DNA from 4 places in the Achromobacter sp. AONIH1 genome. Region 3 is predicted to be linked to each of the others. Evidence: predicted binding sites of a transcription regulator. Region 3 holds the regulator's gene; each other region holds the start of a gene.
The links. The regulator sigma-54, encoded in region 3, starts transcription at its own class of promoters, with help from an activator protein. The targets are predictions, from matches to a motif close to TGGCANGNAANCTGCTTT.
Positions count from the first base shown of each region.

Region 1: glnA (type I glutamate--ammonia ligase) is a predicted target of sigma-54. The motif match lies at 2,856-2,873, and genes of this name have one in related genera.
Region 2: C2U31_RS21225 (TorF family putative porin) is a predicted target of sigma-54. The motif match lies at 2,568-2,585, and genes of this name have one in related genera.
Region 4: C2U31_RS28515 (CmpA/NrtA family ABC transporter substrate-binding protein) is a predicted target of sigma-54. The motif match lies at 2,339-2,356, and genes of this name have one in related genera.

Region 1 is NZ_CP026124.1:4,547,336-4,552,480, forward strand. Features, by position in the region: gene ntrC (nitrogen regulation protein NR(I)) at 1-69, opposite strand, end outside; gene glnL (nitrogen regulation protein NR(II)) at 69-1,133, opposite strand; gene glnA (type I glutamate--ammonia ligase) at 1,385-2,797, opposite strand; gene hemW (radical SAM family heme chaperone HemW) at 2,982-4,199, opposite strand; gene rdgB (RdgB/HAM1 family non-canonical purine NTP pyrophosphatase) at 4,235-4,858, opposite strand; gene C2U31_RS20840 (EAL domain-containing protein) at 5,029-5,145, shown strand, end outside.
Region 2 is NZ_CP026124.1:4,640,406-4,645,550, reverse strand. Features, by position in the region: gene C2U31_RS21240 (peptidoglycan DD-metalloendopeptidase family protein) at 1-615, shown strand, start outside; gene C2U31_RS21235 (3'-5' exonuclease) at 612-1,388, shown strand; gene C2U31_RS21230 (hypothetical protein) at 1,636-2,238, shown strand; gene C2U31_RS21225 (TorF family putative porin) at 2,690-3,442, shown strand; gene rlmD (23S rRNA (uracil(1939)-C(5))-methyltransferase RlmD) at 3,575-4,978, shown strand; gene cueR (Cu(I)-responsive transcriptional regulator) at 4,992-5,145, opposite strand, start outside.
Region 3 is NZ_CP026124.1:1,224,440-1,229,584, forward strand. Features, by position in the region: gene C2U31_RS05660 (tripartite tricarboxylate transporter substrate binding protein) at 57-1,037, opposite strand; gene C2U31_RS05665 (hypothetical protein) at 1,230-1,853, opposite strand; gene rpoN (RNA polymerase factor sigma-54) at 1,852-3,297, shown strand; gene C2U31_RS05675 (bacterioferritin-associated ferredoxin) at 3,419-3,700, shown strand; gene C2U31_RS05680 (LysR substrate-binding domain-containing protein) at 3,879-4,748, opposite strand; gene C2U31_RS05685 (DMT family transporter) at 4,915-5,145, shown strand, end outside.
Region 4 is NZ_CP026124.1:6,254,514-6,259,658, forward strand. Features, by position in the region: gene C2U31_RS28505 (ABC transporter ATP-binding protein) at 1-42, opposite strand, end outside; gene ntrB (nitrate ABC transporter permease) at 47-880, opposite strand; gene C2U31_RS28515 (CmpA/NrtA family ABC transporter substrate-binding protein) at 904-2,211, opposite strand; gene C2U31_RS28520 (ANTAR domain-containing response regulator) at 2,612-3,193, shown strand; gene cysG (siroheme synthase CysG) at 3,306-4,736, shown strand; gene upp (uracil phosphoribosyltransferase) at 4,786-5,145, opposite strand, start outside.

The sequences.
Region 1 (5,145 bases), 3.3 Mb from region 3:
GCGCGCCAGGGCCTTTTCAAGAACCCAGCGGATGGCCTGGTCATCGTCGACGATCCATACGGGTTTCATCAGTGTGCGGGCTCCATCGGAAGGACCAGGCGGAACTCGGTGCGCCCGGGCCGGGATTCGAATTCGATGATGCCGCCGTGCTGCTGCACGAAGTCCTGAGCCAGGCTCAGGCCCAGTCCCGTGCCGCCGGCACGGGCTGTCACCAGCGGATGGAAAATGCGGTCGCGGATGTGCTCGGGCACGCCCGGACCGTTGTCAATGATCGAGAGCACCAGCGCCAGCCGGTGCTGCCGGTGCGCCAGCATGACCTGCCTCGCCACCCGCGTGCGCAGCGTCACCAGGCCATGCTCCACGCCGGCGTCCCTGGGACGCGCCACCAGTTCCTGCGCGGCGTTGCGGGCCACGTTCAGCACCGCCTGCATCAGCCGGGCCGCATCGCCCTTCAGGTCGGGCACGGAAGCGTCGTAGTCGCGCAGCAGCGTGATCTCGTCGCGAAACTCGGCCTGTATCAGCGCGCAGACGCGCTCGCAGATCTCGTGGATGTTCACCGGCCGCGCGTTCAGCGGCACGCGCTGCGGTCCGCTCAGGCGGTCCACCAGCGCCTGCAGGCGGTCGGCTTCGGAAATGATGACCTGGGTGTACTCGGCCAGCGCCGCGTTGGGCAACTCGGCCTCCAGCAACTGGGCGGCGCCGCGCAGGCCGCCCAGCGGATTCTTCACTTCATGCGCGAGATTGCGCAGCAATTCGCGGTGCGCCTCGATCTCCTCGACCAGGCGATGACTGCGATCGGCCAGCACGCGCTGCTCGATCTCGCGCGCCTCGATCAGCACGGGCCAGCGCTGGCCCGTCAGCCCGACGGTCGTGACCGACACTTCCACCGATTCCATGGCGCGGCGCAGGAACGCCAGCTGCCTGACGTCGGCATAGCGGCCGCCGGCGGCGCGATCGATGGAGGACTGTATGTGCTCGGGGCTGTCGAACAGCGTGGCGGCCGACTGCCCGCACAGCTGCTTGCGCGACCGCCCGAACAGATCCTCGGCGGCGGCATTGGCGTATTCGATGTGGCCGCGCCCGTTCACCAGAAAAACGGACGTGGCGAGCAGGTCTAGAGCTTCTACATTCATCTCAGTTACCCATCGCGCTACGCGCCACCCGCAACGCAAGAAATCAACACAACTCCATCCGGAGCGCGGCAAAGCCGGCCAGGCCGGCCCGCCGCAAACCCGATGGAGACAAACGACTCAAGGGAGGAGACAACGCCACGACTCGGCAGAGCCCTCCCCACCCCAGGCAGCGCGGAGCCGGCTTTGCCGGTCCGCTGGCTGCGCCCCCTTGAGGGGGAAGCGCCGAAGGCGCTTCGGGGGTGGGCGTCACCTCATAGGCTGTAGTACATGTCGAACTCGATCGGGTGCGTCGTCATGCGCAGACGGTTCACATCGCCCATCTTCAGGTCGATGTAGGCGTTGAGCATGTCGTTGCTGAACACGCCGCCACGGGTCAGGAACTCGCGGTCCTTGTCCAGGGCTTCCAGCGCTTCTTCCAGCGAGGCGCACACGGTCGGGATCTTGGCGTCTTCTTCCGGCGGCAGGTCGTACAGGTTCTTGTCGGCCGGATCGCCCGGGTGGATCTTGTTCTGCACGCCGTCCAGGCCGGCCATCATCAGGGCCGAGAAGGCCAGGTACGGGTTGGCCAGGGGGTCCGGGAAGCGCGCCTCGACGCGGCGGCCCTTCGGGTTGCCGACGTAGGGGATACGGATCGAGGCCGAGCGGTTGCGGGCCGAGTAGGCCAGCTTGACCGGGGCTTCGTAGTGCGGAACCAGGCGCTTGTACGAGTTGGTGCCCGGGTTGGTGATGGCGTTCAGCGCGCGGGCGTGCTTGATGATGCCGCCGATGTAGTACAGCGCGAAGTCCGACAGGCCGGCGTAGCCGTTGCCCGCGAACAGGTTCTGGCCGTCCTTCCAGATGGACTGGTGCACGTGCATGCCCGAACCGTTGTCGCCGACGATGGGCTTGGGCATGAAGGTGGCGGTCTTGCCGTAGGCGTGAGCCACGTTATGAATGATGTACTTGGTGATCTGCGTCCAGTCGGCGCGCTGCACCAGCGTGCTGAACTTGGTGCCGATTTCCAGCTGGCCGGCGCCCGCCACTTCGTGGTGGTGCACTTCGACCGGCACGCCCATCTGTTCCATCAGCAGGCACATTTCCGAACGCATGTCCTGGAACGAATCGACCGGGGGCACGGGGAAGTAGCCGCCCTTGACCGAGGGACGATGGCCGGTGTTGCCGCCTTCGAAGTCCAGGCCGGTGGACCAGGAGGCCTCTTCCGACTTGATCTTGACGAAGGTGCCCGACATGTCGGTGTTCCAGGTCACGCCGTCGAACACGAAGAATTCGGGTTCCGGACCGAAGTAGGCGGTATCGCCCAGGCCCGAGGACTTCAGGTAGGCTTCGGCGCGCTTGGCCAGCGAGCGCGGATCGCGGTCATAGCCCTTCAGGTCCGAAGGTTCGACCACGTCGCAGGACAGGATCAGCGTCGGCTCTTCGCGGAACGGATCCATGTTGGCGGTGGACAGGTCGGGGATAAGCAGCATGTCCGAGGCTTCGATGCCCTTCCAGCCGGCGATCGACGAACCGTCGAAGGCTTGCCCGCTTTCCAGCTTGTCTTCATCGATCGCGCTCGTGGGCACGGACACGTGGTGCTCGCGGCCCACGGTGTCGGTAAAGCGGAAGTCGACGAATTTGACTTCGTTGTCGGCGATCTGTTTCAGGACGTCTTTCGGGCTTGCCATGTCATCTCCATTAGATAAAAGGGTCGAGGGCGCTGCCGCTCGACTGGCATGAAAGAGGGAAGCAATAAGCGTGCCAGGTTTGGCCTCAGGGAATCCCCGGGGACAACGGCGAGTAAGAAGGAAAATGTAGCACCAATATGGTGCAAAAGATGGGGCATGAACGCCCCATCTTGGTGCTTTTTTGCTACAGGAACATTTCCTGCAGATCGTTCAGGAAGCGCCAGCCCAGGGAGGTCGCCTGCAGGCGGGTGGGATCGGCGTCCAGCAGGCCGCGTTTGGCCGCTGCCTCCAATTGGTGCGCGATGACGGCCAGCGACAGGCCGGTGCGCTCGCTGAACAGGGTCGCCGCCACGCCGTCCTTCAGGCGCAAGGCGTTCAGCATGAACTCGAAGGGCAGCTCGTCCGGCCCGACCTGTCGGCTTTCGGCCAGATGGCTGCCGTCGCGCGCGGCGGCGGCCTGCATCCAGGATTCCGGGTTGCGCAGGCGCGCCTCGCGCACGATGCGATCATGGAAAGACAGCTTGCCATGCGCGCCCGGACCGATGCCCAGGTAGTCGCCGAATTCCCAGTAATTCAGGTTATGACGGCAACGCGCGCCCGACCGGGCGTAGGCGGACACCTCGTAGCGCGCCAGGCCCGCCGTGGCCAGCTCGGTTTCGACCAGGTCCTGCATGGCGGCGCTGGTATCGTCGTCCGGCAAATCCTCGGGCGGGAACTTGGCGAACACCGTGTTCGGCTCCATCGTCAGGTGATAGAGCGACAGATGCTCGGTGCCGAAGGCCAGCGCCTGGCGCAGATCGTCCGTACAGGCCGCCAGCGTCTGGCCCGGCAAGGCGAACATCAGGTCCAGGTTGACGCGCGACACGGCGCGCTGCGCCATCTCGATCGCGGCGCGGGCCTGGGCGGCGTCGTGGATGCGGCCCAGCTTCTTGAGCTGGACGTCATCGAAGCTCTGGATGCCCAGCGAAAAGCGCGTCACGCCGCTGGCGGCATAGTCCCGGAAGCGGCTGGCCTCGGCGGTGCCGGGGTTGGCTTCCATCGTGATCTCGGCGTCCGGCCACAGGTTCAGGCAGGCGCGCAACATCGCCAGCAGCTCGTCCAGCCCGGCGGCCGACAGCAGGCTGGGCGTACCGCCGCCGATGAACACCGACACGACCTGCCGGCCCCAGATGCCGGGCAGCGCCTGTTCCAGATCACTGCGCAGCGCGTCCAGGTAGGCGCGTTCCGGAATGCCCTCTCCCGGCGCGGCGTGCGAATTGAAGTCGCAGTACGGGCATTTGCGCACGCACCAGGGCACGTGCACATAGAGCGACAGTGGCGGCAGGCTGGTCAGGGCGGAGCCCGTCGCCAGGCGCGGGCGCGAAGCGCCCGATTCAGCGCGGATGGGAATGGTGATGGACATGCTGCGATGCGGATGCAGGAAGGGCGGCGCGCCGCTCAGGCCTGGTTGAGCTTGCCCAGCAGCTCGCGCAGCGCGCGGGCGCGGTGGCTGACGCTGTTCTTTTCGGCCGGGTCCAGCGAGGCGGCGGTCAGGCCCAGGTCGGGCAGGTAGAAATGCGGATCGTAGCCAAAGCCGTTGGCGCCCTCGGGCTGGTCGATGATCTCGCCATGCCAATGGCCTTCGCCGATGAGCGGACACGGATCGTTCTCGGCCCGCACCAGCGCCAGCACCGCCACGTACCAGGCGCGCCGGTCGGCCAGGCCGGCCAGCTTCTGGACCAGCAACGCGTTGTTGGCCAGGTCGGATTTCTCGCCGCCATGCATCTTGGCGTAGCGCGCCGAATACACGCCGGGCGCGCCCTGCAGCGCGGCCACGCACAGGCCGGAGTCGTCGGCCAGGGCCGGCAGCCCCGTCAGGCGGCTGGCGTGGCGGGCCTTGGCCAGCGCGTTCTCGATGAAGGTGACGTGCGGCTCTTCGGCCTCGGGCACGCCCAGCTCGCCCTGGGGCACCAGCTCCATGCCCAGCGGGGCGAACAAGGCGGAAAACTCACGCAGCTTGCCGGCATTGTTGGACGCCAGCACCGCGCGGCGCAGCGATTCGGGAATCTTGGGGGAAGTCATGGCGGCATTGTAAGGGAGCCGGCCGCCGCCGCCCTGCCCGCCCCGGCGTGCCATGCCGCTGTTGCGCCAGCGCAGGAAGAATGATGAATATGGCAATCGCGCAACAAGACCGACATATTTTATTGTCACTATGGATAATCTTGTCACTGATCGTATCTGACGCACCGGCGATGAACTCTCTTCACGCTTTGCCCCGGCCGGTTGCGGCCGGCGCTCCCCATTCCATTCCGGCAGTGGGGTCTGGTCACGCCAGTCTGGCCGGCATCTTGCGCGAACGCCTCCTGCAA
Region 2 (5,145 bases), 3.2 Mb from region 3:
AAGCGCTGGAACAATCTCAGCGATCCCAACCAGATTTCGGTGGGCCAGGTGCTCAAGCTGTCCGGTGGCGGCGCCGCGGCCGGCGGCGCGACGCAGGTCACGCCGGTGGCCTCCGCCAAGTCGTCCTCGACGCAGCCGCGCCCGCTTGATCAGCCGTCCGACAGCGGCGCCGCGACCTCGACGCCATCGACCGCCACGCCCGCCCCGGCGCCCACGCCGGCCGAAAAACCGGCGCGCGCGGCCGATGCCGGCGTCATCAACTGGGGCTGGCCGGCCACCGGCCAGATCACCCAGGGCTTCAACAGCAACACCAAGGGCATCGACATCGCCGGCAACCTGGGCGACCCCGTCATCGCGGCGGCCGACGGCAAGGTCATGTACAGCGGCAACGGCGTGCGCGGCCTGGGCAACCTGATCATCGTCAACCACCAGAACGGCTTCATCACGGCCTACGCGCACAACCGCGCGCTGCTGGTCAAGACCGGCCAGGACGTCAAGCGCGGCGCCAAGATCGCTGAAATCGGCCAGAGCGACGCGACCTCGCCGCGCCTGCACTTCGAGATCCGCCGCCAGGGCACGCCCGTCGACCCGATGCAATACCTGCCCGCGCGATGACGCCGACGCTGGTATTCGACCTGGAGACCATCCCCGACGCCGACGGGCTGCGCAAGCTCAACGGCTGGGGCGAGGACGTGCCGGACGCCGAAGTGGTCGAGCGCGCGCTGACGGCGCGCCGCGAGGCCGTCGGCCATGACTTCCTGCCGCTGCACCTGCACAAGGTTGCGGTGGTGGGCTGCGTGTTCCGTGACGACCAGGGCTTTCGCGTCAAGACGCTGGGCCAGCCCGACGATCCCGAGGCCGCGCTGCTGGCGGGCTTCTTCAAGACCATCGAGCGCTATACCCCCAAGCTGGTCAGCTGGAACGGCTCGGGCTTCGACCTGCCGGTGCTGCACTACCGCAGCCTGATCCTGGGCGTGCCCGCGCCGCGCTACTGGGACATGGGCGAGGAAGACCGCGAGTTCAAGTTCAACAACTACATCTCGCGCTACCACAGCCGCCACACCGACCTGATGGACCTGCTGGCCAAGTACAACGGCCGCGCCAACGCGCCGCTGGACGAACTGGCCAAGCTCTGCGGCTTTCCCGGCAAGCTGGGCATGGACGGCAGCAAAGTCTGGGAAGCCTGGAGCCAGGGCCGCGCAGACGAGGTGCGGGCCTATTGCGAGACCGACGTGGTCAACACCTGGCTGGTGTACACGCGCTTTCGCTTCCTGCGCGGCGAACTCGATCCCGTCTCCTACGAGGCCGAGATCGCCCTGGTGCGCGACACGCTGTCCGCCAGCGACGCTCCGCACTGGAAGGAATACCTGGACGCCTGGAAAGGGTAGGCCCACCCCCGAAGCGCTGCGCGCTTCCCCCTCCAGGGGGCGCCGCTACGGACCGGCAAAGCCGGATCCGTGCGGCCTCTATCGGGGATGATCGGCATATGGGGGCGTTCCACGTGCTTCTTAAGGCGGTTGGGATGTCGAAATCCGGGACGCAATTGACTGAAACAAGCAGGGGCGTAGGCGAAACCTGACTGAAACCGGGCCTCTCGCACAATGGTCTCGCTTTCTTCAATTTCAGGAGACCTCGATGTCCCGCTACGCTCTACGTTCGAATCTGGCCGCTCTAGCCATTGCCGTTGCCGGCGCGATGGGGGCGGGCGCCGTGTCTGCCGCGCCGCCGGTCGATGGCGGCGCGCCGGACGCCATGCATGAAGGCCGCCACGACGGCTTCCACAAAGGCATGCATGACGGCGTCTATTTCCCCGGCCTGGGACCCGTGTCCAAGAAGCAGCTCGAACAGCTGAAACTGGACGACAAGCAGCAGGCGCTGGTCAAGACGGCCCAGGACAGCCAGCGCGGTCTGCGCGACGCCATGCGCGCCGCCGGCGCCAAGCGCCATGACCTGCTCAAGGCGCAGCTGGATAGCGGCAAGCTCGACCCGCGCGCGCTGATCTCGCAGTCCGAGCAGAACCGCGGTCAGTTCGACACCCAGATGAAGCAGGCCCGCGATCAGTGGCTGGCCGTCTGGGACAGCCTGAATGACGCCCAGCGCAGCCAGGTCGCGTCCATGCTCAAGGAACGCCAGGCGCGCATGGAACAACGCCACGCCCGCATGCAGGAACGCCACGGCAAGGGCGCTCCCGCGCCCACGGCCGCGCCTGCGCCAGCGACGGCTCCAGCCGCCAACTAAGCGACGCTTCAGGCGCCTGCGGCGTAGCCGCGACCCGCGCTCCACGCCTGGCCCGCCCGGCCCCCGACGCTCCCGCGTTCGGGGGCCGCTTCGTTTCCGGCGCTCGCGCAGGCCGAGTCCTCGGGCCATGGCTGTTGGGATGTCGCCTTTGGGACCTTGTCGAGGGATGGGGCGGCGACTCGCGGCATGGAGCGGGGCTGGATCCAGCATGGCGCGCATTCCCCATTTTGATGCGCGGGAGGGGCGGAGTCGTGCCCGCGCGGCACGCTTCTGGTGCGCGTGGCCTCGCGTTCAGCCCGTCGCCAGCGCGGCGTCACCGGATTGAAACCTGGCACGGGCCTTGCTTGAAGAGCAGCGAGCCGTCGCCATTGATCCGATGCGCCGGCCGGCCAGACGGAAACGCCCCGTGGGCGTTCCGCCGACTCCCTTCATCCGACCAGGACTCCGCACCATGAAGAAGACGCTGCCAGCCTTGCCCCTCGTGTTCGCTGCATGTTTCGCCGCGGTCGCGCAAGCCGAGCCCACCGATCTGGGCGGCGGCTTCTCGCTCAGCGGCAATGCCGCCATCGTCAGCGACTACCGCTTCCGTGGCTATTCGCAGACCGACTTCCGTCCTGCCGCGCAGCTGGGCATAGACCTGACCCACAGCTCGGGCTTTTACCTGGGGAACTGGAACTCCAATGTGTCCAGTTTCGTCTACACCGACGGCAATCTGGAAATGGACTTCTACGGCGGCTGGAAGGGGGATGTGGGCGGCGGCCTGACGCTGGACGCGGGGGTGCTGCACTATTACTACCCGGGTTCCAGCTCGCCCAAGGGCGGCAACTACAACAACACCGATCTCTACCTGGCCGCGACCTACGCCAACTACACGCTGAAGTACTCCTACACGCCCGGCGACTTCTTCAGCACGCCCGACAGCAAGGGCACCTGGTACCTGGACGGCACCGCCAATTTCGACCTGGGCGACGGCTGGGGCCTGGTCGGGCACCTGGGCTATCAGAAGCTCAAGAACCAGACCAACATGAATGGCGATTCCATCAGCCATTACGTGGACTACAAGCTGGGCGTGACCAAGGATCTGAAAGGTTGGGTGCTGGGCCTGGCGGCCGTGGGCGCGACCAAGGACAACTGGCTGCCGACCAAGTACGGCCATCCGTCGGGACGTTTGGGGGCGGTGTTCTCGGTGGCGCGCAGCTTCTGAGGGACCGAAGGCGGCCGGCGGGGCGCGCCCCGCCCGGACGCGGGCCGACGGCGGTCCCGCGCGGGGGCGGCTGCGGCGCTCCCGCCGCTCGCTTTACAATGCGCGGTTGCATGTAATCCTGGACCGCGCAAGATGTCTGACGTTTTGAATATCGAATCCCTTGACCTGGAAGCCCGCGGCATCGCCCGCCGCGAGGGCAAGGTCGTGTTCGTGGAGGGCGCCCTGCCGGGCGAACGCGTGGTGGCCACCACCGTGCGCCGCAAGCCGTCCTATGAAATCGCCCGCGTCGAGGAGATCCTGCGTCCGTCCTCGCAGCGCGTGGTGCCGCGCTGCCCGCATTTTGGCGTCTGTGGCGGCTGTGCCATGCAGCACCTGGAGCCCAGCACCCAGGTGGCGATCAAGCAGCGTTCGCTGGAGGACACCTTCTGGCACGTCGGCAAGCTCCGTCCCGCGCGCGTGCTGCCGCCGCTGCAGGGCCCGACCTGGGGCTACCGCTACCGCGCCCGCCTGTCGGTGCGGGTGGTGCCGAAGAAGGGCGGCGTGCTGGTGGGCTTCCATGAGCGCAAGAGCAGCTATGTGGCCGACATGCGCGAATGCCATGTGCTGCCGCGCCACGTCAGCGACCTGCTGCTGCCCTTGCGCGCCATGATCGCCTCGATGTCCGCGCCCGATCGCATGCCGCAGATCGAGGTCGCGCTGGGCGAGGGCGTGACCGCGCTGGTGCTGCGTCATCTGCTGCCGCTGACCGACGGCGATATCGCCATCCTGCGCGCGTTCGCGGCCAGGCATCAGGTGCAATGGTGGCTGCAGCCCAAGGGGCCGGACACCGTGCACGCGCTGGAGCCGGCCGATGCCGACGCGCTGGCCTACACCATGCCGGAATTCGGCCTGCGCATGCCGTACCGTCCCACCGATTTCACGCAGGTCAACCACGCGATCAACCGTTCGATGGTGTCGCGCGCGCTGACCCTGCTGGAAGTGCAGCCCACCGACCGCGTCGCCGACCTGTTCTGCGGTCTGGGCAATTTCACGCTGCCGCTGGCGACCCAGGGCCGCGAGGCGGTGGGCGTGGAAGGCAGCAAGATGCTGACCGACCGCGCCTTCGAGGCCGCCGCGCGTCACGGGCTGGCGGCAAGCACCAGCTTCGCCACGCTGAACCTGTTCGAAGTGGATGTGGAATGGCTGCGCGGCCTGGGCTATTTCGACCGCATGCTGATCGACCCGCCGCGCGAAGGCGCGCAGGCCGTGGCGCAGGCGCTGTCGCTGCTGGCGGCCGAAGAACGTCCGCGTCGCATCGTCTACGTGTCCTGTAATCCGGCCACGCTGGCGCGCGATGCCGCCATCATGGTGCACGAGGGCGGCTACGTCCTGAAGAGCGCAGGCGTGATCAACATGTTCCCGCACACCGGTCACGTCGAATCCATCGCCGTGTTCGAATCGTTGGACGCCGAGGGCGTGCGCGAGGCGCAGCAGCGCGCGCGCGAAAAAGCCGAGGCGGCCCGCCTGGCCGCTGAGCACCCCCCCGTCGCCGCCTGAGACGCAGGGGGATCTATTCCCCTTGCAGGCCTTCCAGGATCGGGCAGTCGGGTCGCCCGTCGCCATGGCAGTTCTGCGCCAGGTGCTTGAGCGTGGCGGCCATGTCGCGCAGGGCTTCGGCCTTGCGCTCCAGTTCCTGCACATGCTCCAGCGCGATGCGCTTGACG
Region 3 (5,145 bases):
CGCGGGGCTCGCGCAGCCGGACGCGCAACAGCATGAGCGCGCTCCGGCTCAGGCGCTTACTGCGTCTGCATATGGCCGTTCTTGACCACTTCGCCCAGGCGCTTGCGCTCGTTGGCGGCGAACTCGGCGAAGCTGGCGCGCGAACCGCCGCCCGGCTCGATGCTGCTCTGGCGCAACGCATTCTGCACTTCACGCGTCTGCAACGACTGCTCGACCGCCGCGTTCATCTTGTCGAGCACGTCCGCCGGCGTGCCGGTCGGCGCGTACAGGCCGGCCCAGTGGCCGATGCGCACCGTGCCGAAGCCGGCCTCGGCCGTGGTCGGAATGTCCGGCGCGCTGGCCATGCGCTTGTCCCAGGTGGTGGCCAGCGCCTTGAGCTTGCCGCTCTGGACCAGCGGCAGCGTCACGATGCTGGCCTCGGAGGTGGCGTCGACCTGGTTGCCGATCACCGCGCTCACGCCTTCCGAGCCGCTCTTGTAGGCGATGGGCTCTACCGGCAGGCCGGTGGCTTCCTTCAGCATTTCGGCCACGAAGTGCGGCGTGCTGCCGTTGCCGGCCGTGGAAAAGGTGATGCGATCGGTCTTGGCCTGTTTGGCGCGCGCCACGAAGTCCTTCAGGTCCTTGGCGGGGTTGGACGGGTGGGTCACGATCACCGAGGGCGTGATCGACAGCAGCGCCACGGGCGTCAGCGCCTCGTCCTTGTACGGCTGGTCGGAACGGATCAGGCTGTTGGTGACGGTGCCGTTGCTGCCGACCAGGTAGGTGTAGCCATCGGCCGGACTGCGCGCCACGTGGGCAGCGCCGATCACGCCGCCGGCGCCGGGACGGTTCTCGACGATGACGGGCTGGTTCAGCGCGGCGCCGACCGCCTTGGCGATGATGCGGGCGACCAGATCATTGGCGCCGCCGGCGGTGAACGGGGCGACGAAGGTGATGGGCTTGTCTGGCCAGGCAGCCCGCGCCGGCGCGCTGAACGAGAGCGCGGCAGAGCAGGCCAGCGCCATGCTGGCGGCGAACCGGACGGAAGTACGGAACATGGAAAGCGGACTCCAGGAGGTCGGCCGCGCGGTCGCCGCGGCGGGGCCGCCGGCGCATGGTGTCGGTATGACGCGCGGCCCGCGGTTGCGCGAGCGTGGCAGGCCAGTATAGGAGCGGCTTGCTGGCAGCGCACTGAAATGCAAAAGCCGCCTGGACGGCGGCTTCTGGCGGGTTGCGCGGAAGGGTGTCGCTTATCGGGCGGGGCCGATGCGCGGCTCGACGTAGCGGTCGGCGCGCGGTTCGCGGCGCGGTGCGTCGTCGTCGCGGGAGCCGGCGCGGGGCTTGCCGCCGCCTTCCAGGATCTCGGCCTGACGCGCCACCATGTCGATCTTGGCGATGCGGCTGTGGCGGATTTCAGACAGCGAGCGGCGCAGGTCGCCCACGGTGAAGGGTTCTTCGCGGTCGCCCCAGGTCCAGCGCAGCACGCCCAGCGATTCGTCGGACAGTTGCGGCGCCAGTTCGGCCAGCACCTCGGTCTGCACCGGCGTGGCGCGGCCGGAGGCCAGGCTGGCGCTCAGCCAGGCGCGCAGCGCGAAGAAGACGATGAGGCTCCAGATGCCGACCCCGACCCACCACAGGTAGGGGCTGAACTTCTGCACCATGTCCATCGTGGGCTGGCCCAGCGAGTGCAGGAATTCGAAGCTCACGCGCTTGCCCGCGTCCAGTATCCAGTTGGCGACGAAATACCAGATGATGAGGGCGACGGCGATCACGATCGCGCGCAGGAGGAGTCTGGGAAGCGCAAGTTTGAGCAGGGTCTGGCCGATCAGGCGGCTATCCTGGCGAACGCGCTCGGGCGAAGTCTGATTCATCATGCAAAATATTGTACCTATGACCCGTCCGATTTTAGAACTGCGTCCCGGTCAGCATCTGACGCTGACCCCACAGCTGCAGCAATCGATCCGATTGTTGCAGTTGTCCACGCTCGAGCTGGAAGCCGAGATCTCGCAGGTGCTGGCGGACAACCCGCTGCTCGAGCGCGACGACGAACCCGTGGCGCCCGAGGCGCAGGCAGAGTCCGAACGCGAGTCCTCGGTGCAGGACGACGAGCCGGCGGCCGAGCGCGACGCGCCCATCGAGGAAATGCCCGGCTCCGGCGGGGTCTACCCAGACGAGGACGGCGGCCCGCCCGAGGCCGCCATGCCGGACACGCTGCGCGAGCACCTGCTGGGCCAGCTGGTGCTGACCCGGGCGGCGCCGCGCGACGCCGCATTGGCCGCCCTGCTGATCGACGAGCTGGACGAGAACGGCTACCTGGGCTCGCCGCTGGAGGAAATCCTGGGCTGGCTGCCGGCCGAGCTGGAGCCGGATATCGACGAGCTGAAGGCGGCGCTGTCGCTGCTGCAGTCCTTCGATCCACCCGGCATCGGCGCGCGGGACATGGCGGAATGCCTGCTGTTGCAATTGCGCCACCCGGACATCACGCGCCTGCCCGAGGCGGCCGACCCGGCGGCGCTGGCCTGCGCCCGCGAGATCTGCGCCCGTCACCTGCCGCTGCTGGCCACCGGCAATGTCGCCCGTCTGTGCGCGGCGGCGGGGTGCGACGAAACCCGGTTCCGCGCCGCGCACGCCCTGATCCTGCGCCTGGAGCCGCGTCCGGGACGCGCCTGGACCGTGCCGGCCGCCGACTACGCCGTGCCGGACGTGATCGTGCGCAAAACCCGGCGCGGCTGGCAGGTCACGCTCAACAGCGCCGCCGTACCGCGCCTGCAGATCAACGGCCTGTATGCGCAGATGCTGGGCAACCAGAAGGAATCGGCCCACGCTGGCCTGCAGGCCCAGTTGCAGCAGGCCAAGTGGATGATCCGCAACGTCGAGCAGCGCTTCGACACCATCCTGCGCGTGTCCCAGGCCATCGTCGAACGCCAGACGGCTTTCTTCAGCCAGGGGCCGGCGGCCATGCGTCCGCTGATCCTGAAGGACATCGCGGGCGAACTGGGCCTGCACGAATCCACGATTTCGCGGGCCACGACGCAGAAGTACATGCTCACCCCGTTCGGTACGCTGGAGCTCAAGCGCTTCTTCGGGACGGGGGTGTCGACCGATGGCGGCGATGCCACCTCGGCCACGGCGGTGCAGACCCATATCCGGCAGATGGTGGCGGACGAGAACCGTGCCAAGCCGCTGTCCGACAGTCAGATCATGGAAAAGCTGGCCGACCAGGGCATCGTGATCGCCCGGCGCACGGTGGCCAAATACCGCGAGGCGCTGCGCATCGCGCCGGCGGCGCTGCGCAAGGCGCAGGCCTCGGTTCGCTGAAATCAGGGACGAATGACTGTAAATTCGTCCCTGATTTCAAACACTTGCGTGACATCTCGGTTGCAATTTTTTTTGCGCAAGCCGCTTGCCAGTTCGAGAATAATTTTCGATAATTATTCTCATGTACATTTGTGTATGCAACGCGATCACCGAACGCCAAGTCCGCGCCAGCGTGGACGCGGGCGCTACCACGCTGGCCGACCTGCAGTTCGAGCTGGGCGTGGCGACCTGTTGCGGCTGTTGCGCAGCCACCGCCACGGAATACCTGCCCGGCGGTCGTTGCTCCAGCGTCTGCGACGTGCGCTCGATCGCCGTTCCGGTCAATCCTCCCGCCGCCCTGGCTGAACAGCCCAGCGCGCCGGCGGCCAATACCTATCCGGTCATCCAGGTCGCGGTAGCCTGACCCCGTTCCTGATCCAACGAAGCCACGGCGCCTGCCGTGGCTTTTGTTTTTGTGCGGATGGGTCGGCGTGGATTTTCGCGTCTTTGTCTGCGCGGTTCCTTCCACACACAGGCGGCCTGTGTCCTTTCCACGCCTGGCGGCTTGCGGCCGTTGGGCCGTCCGGCGGAGCCGTTCCCGTTCAGGATGAGGGCTGGCGCCACTGCGCTGCGCAGAACGCCTGCACCGTCTGCGCCACCTGGCGCGCCGGCTCGCGCGCCGCGCGGCCCAGGCAGAGCGCGAGTTCGGTGGGCGGCGCCGGCGGCAGATGCTCGTCCACGATGCGCAGGTTGGGCGCCAGACAGCGGCGCTCCAGCAGCGCGACGCCCAGGCCGCCGGCCAGCGCCGCCTGCAGGCCCAGCAGGTTGGGGCTTTCATAGGCGATGCGCCAGCGCCGGCCCGCCGCTTCCAGCGCATGGATGGCGCGGTTGCGGTAGATGCAGCCTTGCGGAAACGCCACCAGCGGCACGGGCTCGACATCGGGCAGCGGCAAGGCGCTGGCGGCGATCCAATGCAGGTGCTCCGGCCACGCGGCCAGGGCCGCGCCCGTGTCCATTCCGGCGCCGGGCTCGCGCTTGAGCAGCGCCACATCCAGATCGCCGCGCTCCAGGCTGCGCGTCAGCGCGGCGCTGAGATCGCAGCGCACTGACAGGCGCAGCGTCGGCCGTTCGCGCACGTAGGCCGCCAGGAGCGCGGTCAAGGCTTCGGGCGCGAAATCGTCCGGGATGCCCAGGCGCACCACGTCCACGCGCTGGCGGCCGCTGACAGCCTCGCGCACCTCGGTGGACAGCGCCAGCATGCGGCGGGCATAGCCCAGCAGCCGCTCGCCGTCTTCGGTCAGCTGGACCTGGCGGCCGTCGCGGATGAACAGCGCACACTCCAGCGCCTCTTCCAACTTGCGGATCTGCTGGCTGACGGTGGACTGGCTGCGGTGCACGCGTTCGCCGGCGCGCGTGAAGCCGCCGGCGTCGACGACGGAAACGAAGCTGTGCAGTAGATCGAGATCGAGCATGGCGGGGCCTGGAAAGCAGTCGTGCAGCCTGGACAGGCGGCGGGTTTATCCATTCGATTATCGAATACTTTTAATCTGAATAAAGCATTTGTCAATGGATGGGGCGGCGCGCAAAATGGCCGCCAGCCTGTCGCCAAAGCGGCGGCGCCCTCTCTCCGGGACTCGCATGAAAACCCCCTCGCTCGCCGTCGCATCTCCCGCTCGCGCCGATTCTCCAGCCGCTGTCGCCTGGTTGCCCATCGCCGCGTTTTGCCTGTTGTGGAGTTCGGCGTTCGCCGCCGCCAAGATCGCGGTGCGCGACTGTCCGCCGATGACCCTGCTGGCGTTTCGTTTCCTGATCGCCGGCGCGCTGATGCTGGGCGTGGCCGCGGCCAGCGGCCGCTGGCGCTGGCCGAGC
Region 4 (5,145 bases), 1.6 Mb from region 3:
GAAGGTCTGGCCCACGCGTTCTATGCGTACATGCTTCTTCATGCGGCTACTCCTCGGCGTAGGTAAAACGGCGCGCCAGCGCGACCAGCAGCGTTTCCAGCGCCAGCCCCACGATGCCGATCACGAAAATGGCGATGACGATGTGCTCGACCTTCAGGTTGTTCCATTCGTCCCATAGCCAGAAGCCGATGCCGGTGCCGCCGGTCAGCATCTCGGCCGCCACGATCACCAGCCAGGCCGTGCCGATGGACAACCGCACGCCGGTCAGCACATAGGGCAGCACCGCCGGCAGCAATACCTTGGTGACGACCTTCCATTCCGACAGATTCAGCACGCGCGCCACGTTCAGGTAGTCCTGCGGCACGCGCGTCACCCCAACGGCGGTATTGACGATCATGGGCCAGATGGAACAGATGAAGATCGCCCAGATGGCGGCCGGATTGGCGGCCTTGAACAGCAACAGGCCCAGCGGCAGCCAGGCCAGCGGCGACACCGGCCGCAGCAGGCTGACGATGGGCGAGAACATGGCGCGCAGCGCGGCATAGCGACCGATGGCGAAGCCCGCCGGTATGCCCACGATGGCGGCCAGCCCGAAGCCGACGGCCACTCGCTGCAGCGAGGCCAGCAGGTTCCAGCCTATGCCCTTGTCGTTGGGCCCGTTGTCGTAGAAAGGATCGGCGAACAGCGCCTGGGCCGCGTGCCAGGTGACGCCGGGCGTGGGAATCTCGGGAATGCCCATGGCCACCGCCTGCCATGCCAGCACGAACACCGCGAATCCAGCCACCGGCCCGGCCGCGGCCTTGAGCAGGCCCTCGACGCGGTCGCGCCAGAAGGCGCCCGTCCGGCCCGCGCCCGCCATGGAGGAGATCACATTGAACATTTCCTTCTCCCTCGTTGCGGCGCTCAGGCCTTGACCTTGAAGCCGTCGGCATAGGCCGCCGGATCGCTGCCGTCCCAGGCCACGCCGTCGACCAGCGTGGACTTGCGCATCTCGCCGGCGGGCAGCGCCACGCCGGCGGCCTGCGCCGCCTGGCGGTACACGTCGATGCGATTGATCTGCCGGGCCACGGCCAGGTAGTCGGGATGCGTCTTGAGCAATCCCCAGCGCTTGTGCTGTGTCAGGAACCACATGCCGTCGCTAAGGTAGGGGAAGTTGGCCGCGCCATCGGCATGAAAGCGCATGGCATGCGGATCGCTCCAGGACTTGCCCAGGCCGTCCTCGTAGCGGCCCTGCATGCGGCCGACGATGCCGCCCGCGTCGGTATTGACGTAGGACTTGGCGGCGATGGTCTCGGCGGTCTTCTGGCGATTGGCCTCGGAAGCGTCGATCCACTTGCCCGCCTCCAGCACCGCAGCCGTGACGGCCCGCGCCGTGTTGGGATGGCGCGCCACGAACTCGGCGCTGGCGCCCAGCACCTTTTCGGGATGATCGGCCCAGATGCCCTGCGTCGTGATGGCGGTGAAGCCGATCTTGTCCATGATCGCGCGCGCGCCCCAGGGCTCGCCGACGCAGAAGCCGTCCATGTTGCCCACACGCATGTTGGCGACCATCTGCGGCGGCGGCACGGTGATGGCCTTGGCGTCGCGCATCGGATCGATGCCATGCGCCGCCAGCCAGTAATACAGCCACATGGCGTGGGTGCCTGTGGGAAAGGTCTGGGCGAAGGTGTATTCGCGCTTGTCGCTGGCCATCAGCCTGGCCAGCGACTCGCCGTCGCGCGCGCCAGCCTGCAACAGCTTGTTGGACAGGGTGATCGCCTGGCCATTCTGGTTCAGCCCCATAAGCACCGCCATGTCCTTGCGCGGACCGCCGATGCCCAGGTGCACGCCGTAGACCAACCCATACAGCACATGAGCGAAATCCAGCTCGCCGTTCATGAGCTTGTCCCGCACGCTGGCCCAGGAAGCCTCCTTGGACAGCGTGATGGTGACGCCGTGCTTCTTGTCCAGGCCCAGCGCCGAGGCCATCACCACGGACGCGCAATCCGTCAGCGGGATGAAGCCGATCTTCACCTCGGTCTTTTCCGGCGCATCGGTGCCGGCCGCCCAGGCGCCGGCTCGCACCAGCGGATCGACCAGGGACAACAGGCCCGCGCCCGTCGCCGCGCGCGCGGCCCCCGCGAGCCAGCTGCGGCGTCCGGCATCGGCGCCATCGCGCGGGTCGGGTTTCGGGGCGTGTTCCGAACGGTCATGGTGTGACGACATGGGCATGGCTCCTGGCAAAAAAAACGCCCCGCCCGCCACGGACCGGATCCGGTGGCGGGCGAGACGTCGTTGTCCCTGGCCGCGAATGCGCGGCGTTCAGCGTGGGCGACCGCCGTTGGCCGCCACTACCCCACAAGCAAGCGCCGTGCCAACCCCCGCCCCCCCCAGGCGCGGACCGGCGCAAAGTCCGTGATACCGCATGGATACTGGCTTGACGGCCGATCGACGCGGGCGCGGACCAACACCTTGCGGACACACACGGATGCGCCACAACGTGCGCCGGCGCACCAAGCCTGTGCGCGCCATGCCCCGCGCTTGTGCGCGCCGCGCGGCGGTTGCGCGCGCCGCGGCATGGCATGGAAATTGCGTGATCACCGCTATCCGGATTTGCAGGATCGAACGCCCCATGCTGAAAGTCATGCTGCTCAACGATGGCGAGGGACGCGCGGCGTCGCTGCGGCAGACGCTGGCGGCCGCGGGCGTGCGCGTCGTGGCCGAGGCCGCGCCGGGCATGGATCTGGCCGCCGCGATCGAAGACGCCGCTCCCGATGTGGTGCTGATCGACAGCGACGCGCCCGGTCGCGACACGCTGGAATATGTCTGCGTGGCCAGCGAGCACAGCGACCGGCCGGTGGTGATGTTCACCGGCGACGGCACGCGCGCGGCCATCCGCGAGGCGTTGCAGGCGGGCGTGGCCGCCTACGTGGTCGGGGACGTCCCCGCCGCCCGCATCGAAAGCCTGCTGACCGTGGCGATCGAACGCTTCGCCGTGGAGAAGTCCCGGCGCGAGGCGCTGCGCGAAGCCAAGCTTCGGCTGGCGGACAGGCAATGGGTGGAAAAAGCCAAGGGCATCCTGATGCAGACCCGCTCAATTTCCGAGGACGAGGCCCACCGGCTGTTGCGCGAACGCGCCATGCAGGCCCAGAAGCGCCTGGGCGAGGTGGCGCGCGAGGTCGTTGAGTTCAGTCAATGGCTGGGCCCGGGCTGAGCGTTAATAAGTTTTGGATATATGAATTCAATAAATCAAAAGTTGTGGGGATGAAACCCCATCCCTATGATCGACTGACATTTGCCGGGCCAGCCCGGAGCGGGTTTATTCCATGAAGCTCTTCCCCCTGTTCGCCGATCTGAACGGCCGCCCCGCGCTGGTCGTGGGCGGCGGCGCCGTTGCCGAACGCAAGACGCTGGCGCTGCTCGAAGCGGGCGCCGCCGTGACCGTGGGCGCGCCCGGGCTGACGCCCGCCCTGGCCGCGCTGGCCGCCGATGGCCGCATCCGTCACCATCCGGGCCGGTTCGACCCCGCCTGGCTGGACGCCGTCTGGCTGGTCGTGGCCGCCACCGACGACACCGGGGTCAACCGCGAGGTCTCCGAAGCCGCCGAGGCCCGCCGCCTGTTCTGCAATGTAGTGGACGATCCGGCGCTGTCCTCGTTCCAGGTGCCGTCCATCGTGGACCGCTCGCCGGTGATCGTGGCGATCTCGTCCTCGGGCGTGGCCCCGGTGCTGGCCCGCCGCCTGCGCGAACGCATCGAATCGCTGTTCGACCACACCCTGGGCCAGCTGGCCGGACTGGCCGATCGCTACCGCCAGCGCATCCGCGCCGGCCATCCCGACCTGGGCGCCCGGCGCCGCTTCTACGACTGGCTGCTGGACGGCCCCGTGGCCGGGCTGCTGCGCCAGCAGCGGCCGGACCAGGCCGAGGCCGCGCTGGCCACCGCCCTGGACCAGCCCCTGCGCCCCGCCGAGGGCAGCGTGGTGCTGGTGGGCGCCGGACCGGGAGACCCCGGCCTCTTGACGCTCAAGGCGCTGCGGGCGCTGAACGAGGCCGACGTGATCATGTACGACCGCCTGGTCAGCGATGACATCATGGCCCTGGCGCGGCGCGACGCGACGCGCGTGTCGGTGGGCAAGCAGCCCGGCGAAGACCATCACGCCACCCAGGCCCGCATCCACGCGCTGCTGGTCGAGCACGCGCGCGCCGGACGCCGCGTGGTGCGGCTCAAGGGCGGCGACGCCTTCATCTTCGGACGCGGCGGCGAGGAACTCGAATACCTGCGTGAGCACGGCGTGCGCTATGAGGTGGTGCCCGGCATCACGGCCGCGCTGGCCTGCGCCGCCTACGCCGGCATTCCGCTGACGCACCGCGAGCACGCGCAATCGGTGCGGCTGGTGACGGCCCACTGCCGCGACGACGAAGACAACCTGGATTGGCCCGCGCTGGCCCGCGAGAAGCAGACGCTGGCGTTCTACATGGGCGTGGGCCAGCTGGACGCGCTCAGCCGCCGGCTGATTTCGCACGGCCGCGCGCCGGACACGCCGTTCGCGCTGATCGAGAACGGCAGCCGCCCGGAACAGCGCGTGCTGTCGGGCGCAGTGAAGGACCTGCCCGATCTGGCGCGGGCGCACGGCATCCGCTCGCCCGCCCTGCTCATCGTGGGCGAGGTGGCGGGACTGGCGTCCCGCCTGCAATGGTTCGGCCGCCATATCGATGGCGGCCAGGGCGACGGCCAGCCGCAGCGCCTGGCCGCCTGAGGCCGCCGCGCCGAAAAGGCTGCGCGGCGCTTAAGGCGGCCTGATCCCGTCAGTCGGTCTTCTGGGTCGTGCCGAAGATGCGGTCGCCGGCGTCGCCCAGGCCCGGCACGATGTAGCCGTGCTCGTTCAGGTGGTCGTCGATGGACGCCGTGTAGATATGCACGTCCGGATGCTTGGCCAGCACGGCGTCGATGCCCACCGGCGCGGCCACCAGCACCAGCGCGCGGATTTCCTTGCAGCCGGCCTTCTTCAGCAGGTCGATGGCGGCGACCATGGAGCCGCCGGTGGCCAGCATGGGATCGACGATCAGCGCCAGACGCTGGTCCAGCTCGCCGACCAGGCGTTCCAGGTAGGTATGGGCTTCGAGGGTTTCCTCGTTGCGGGCCACGCCCACCACGCTGACCTTGGC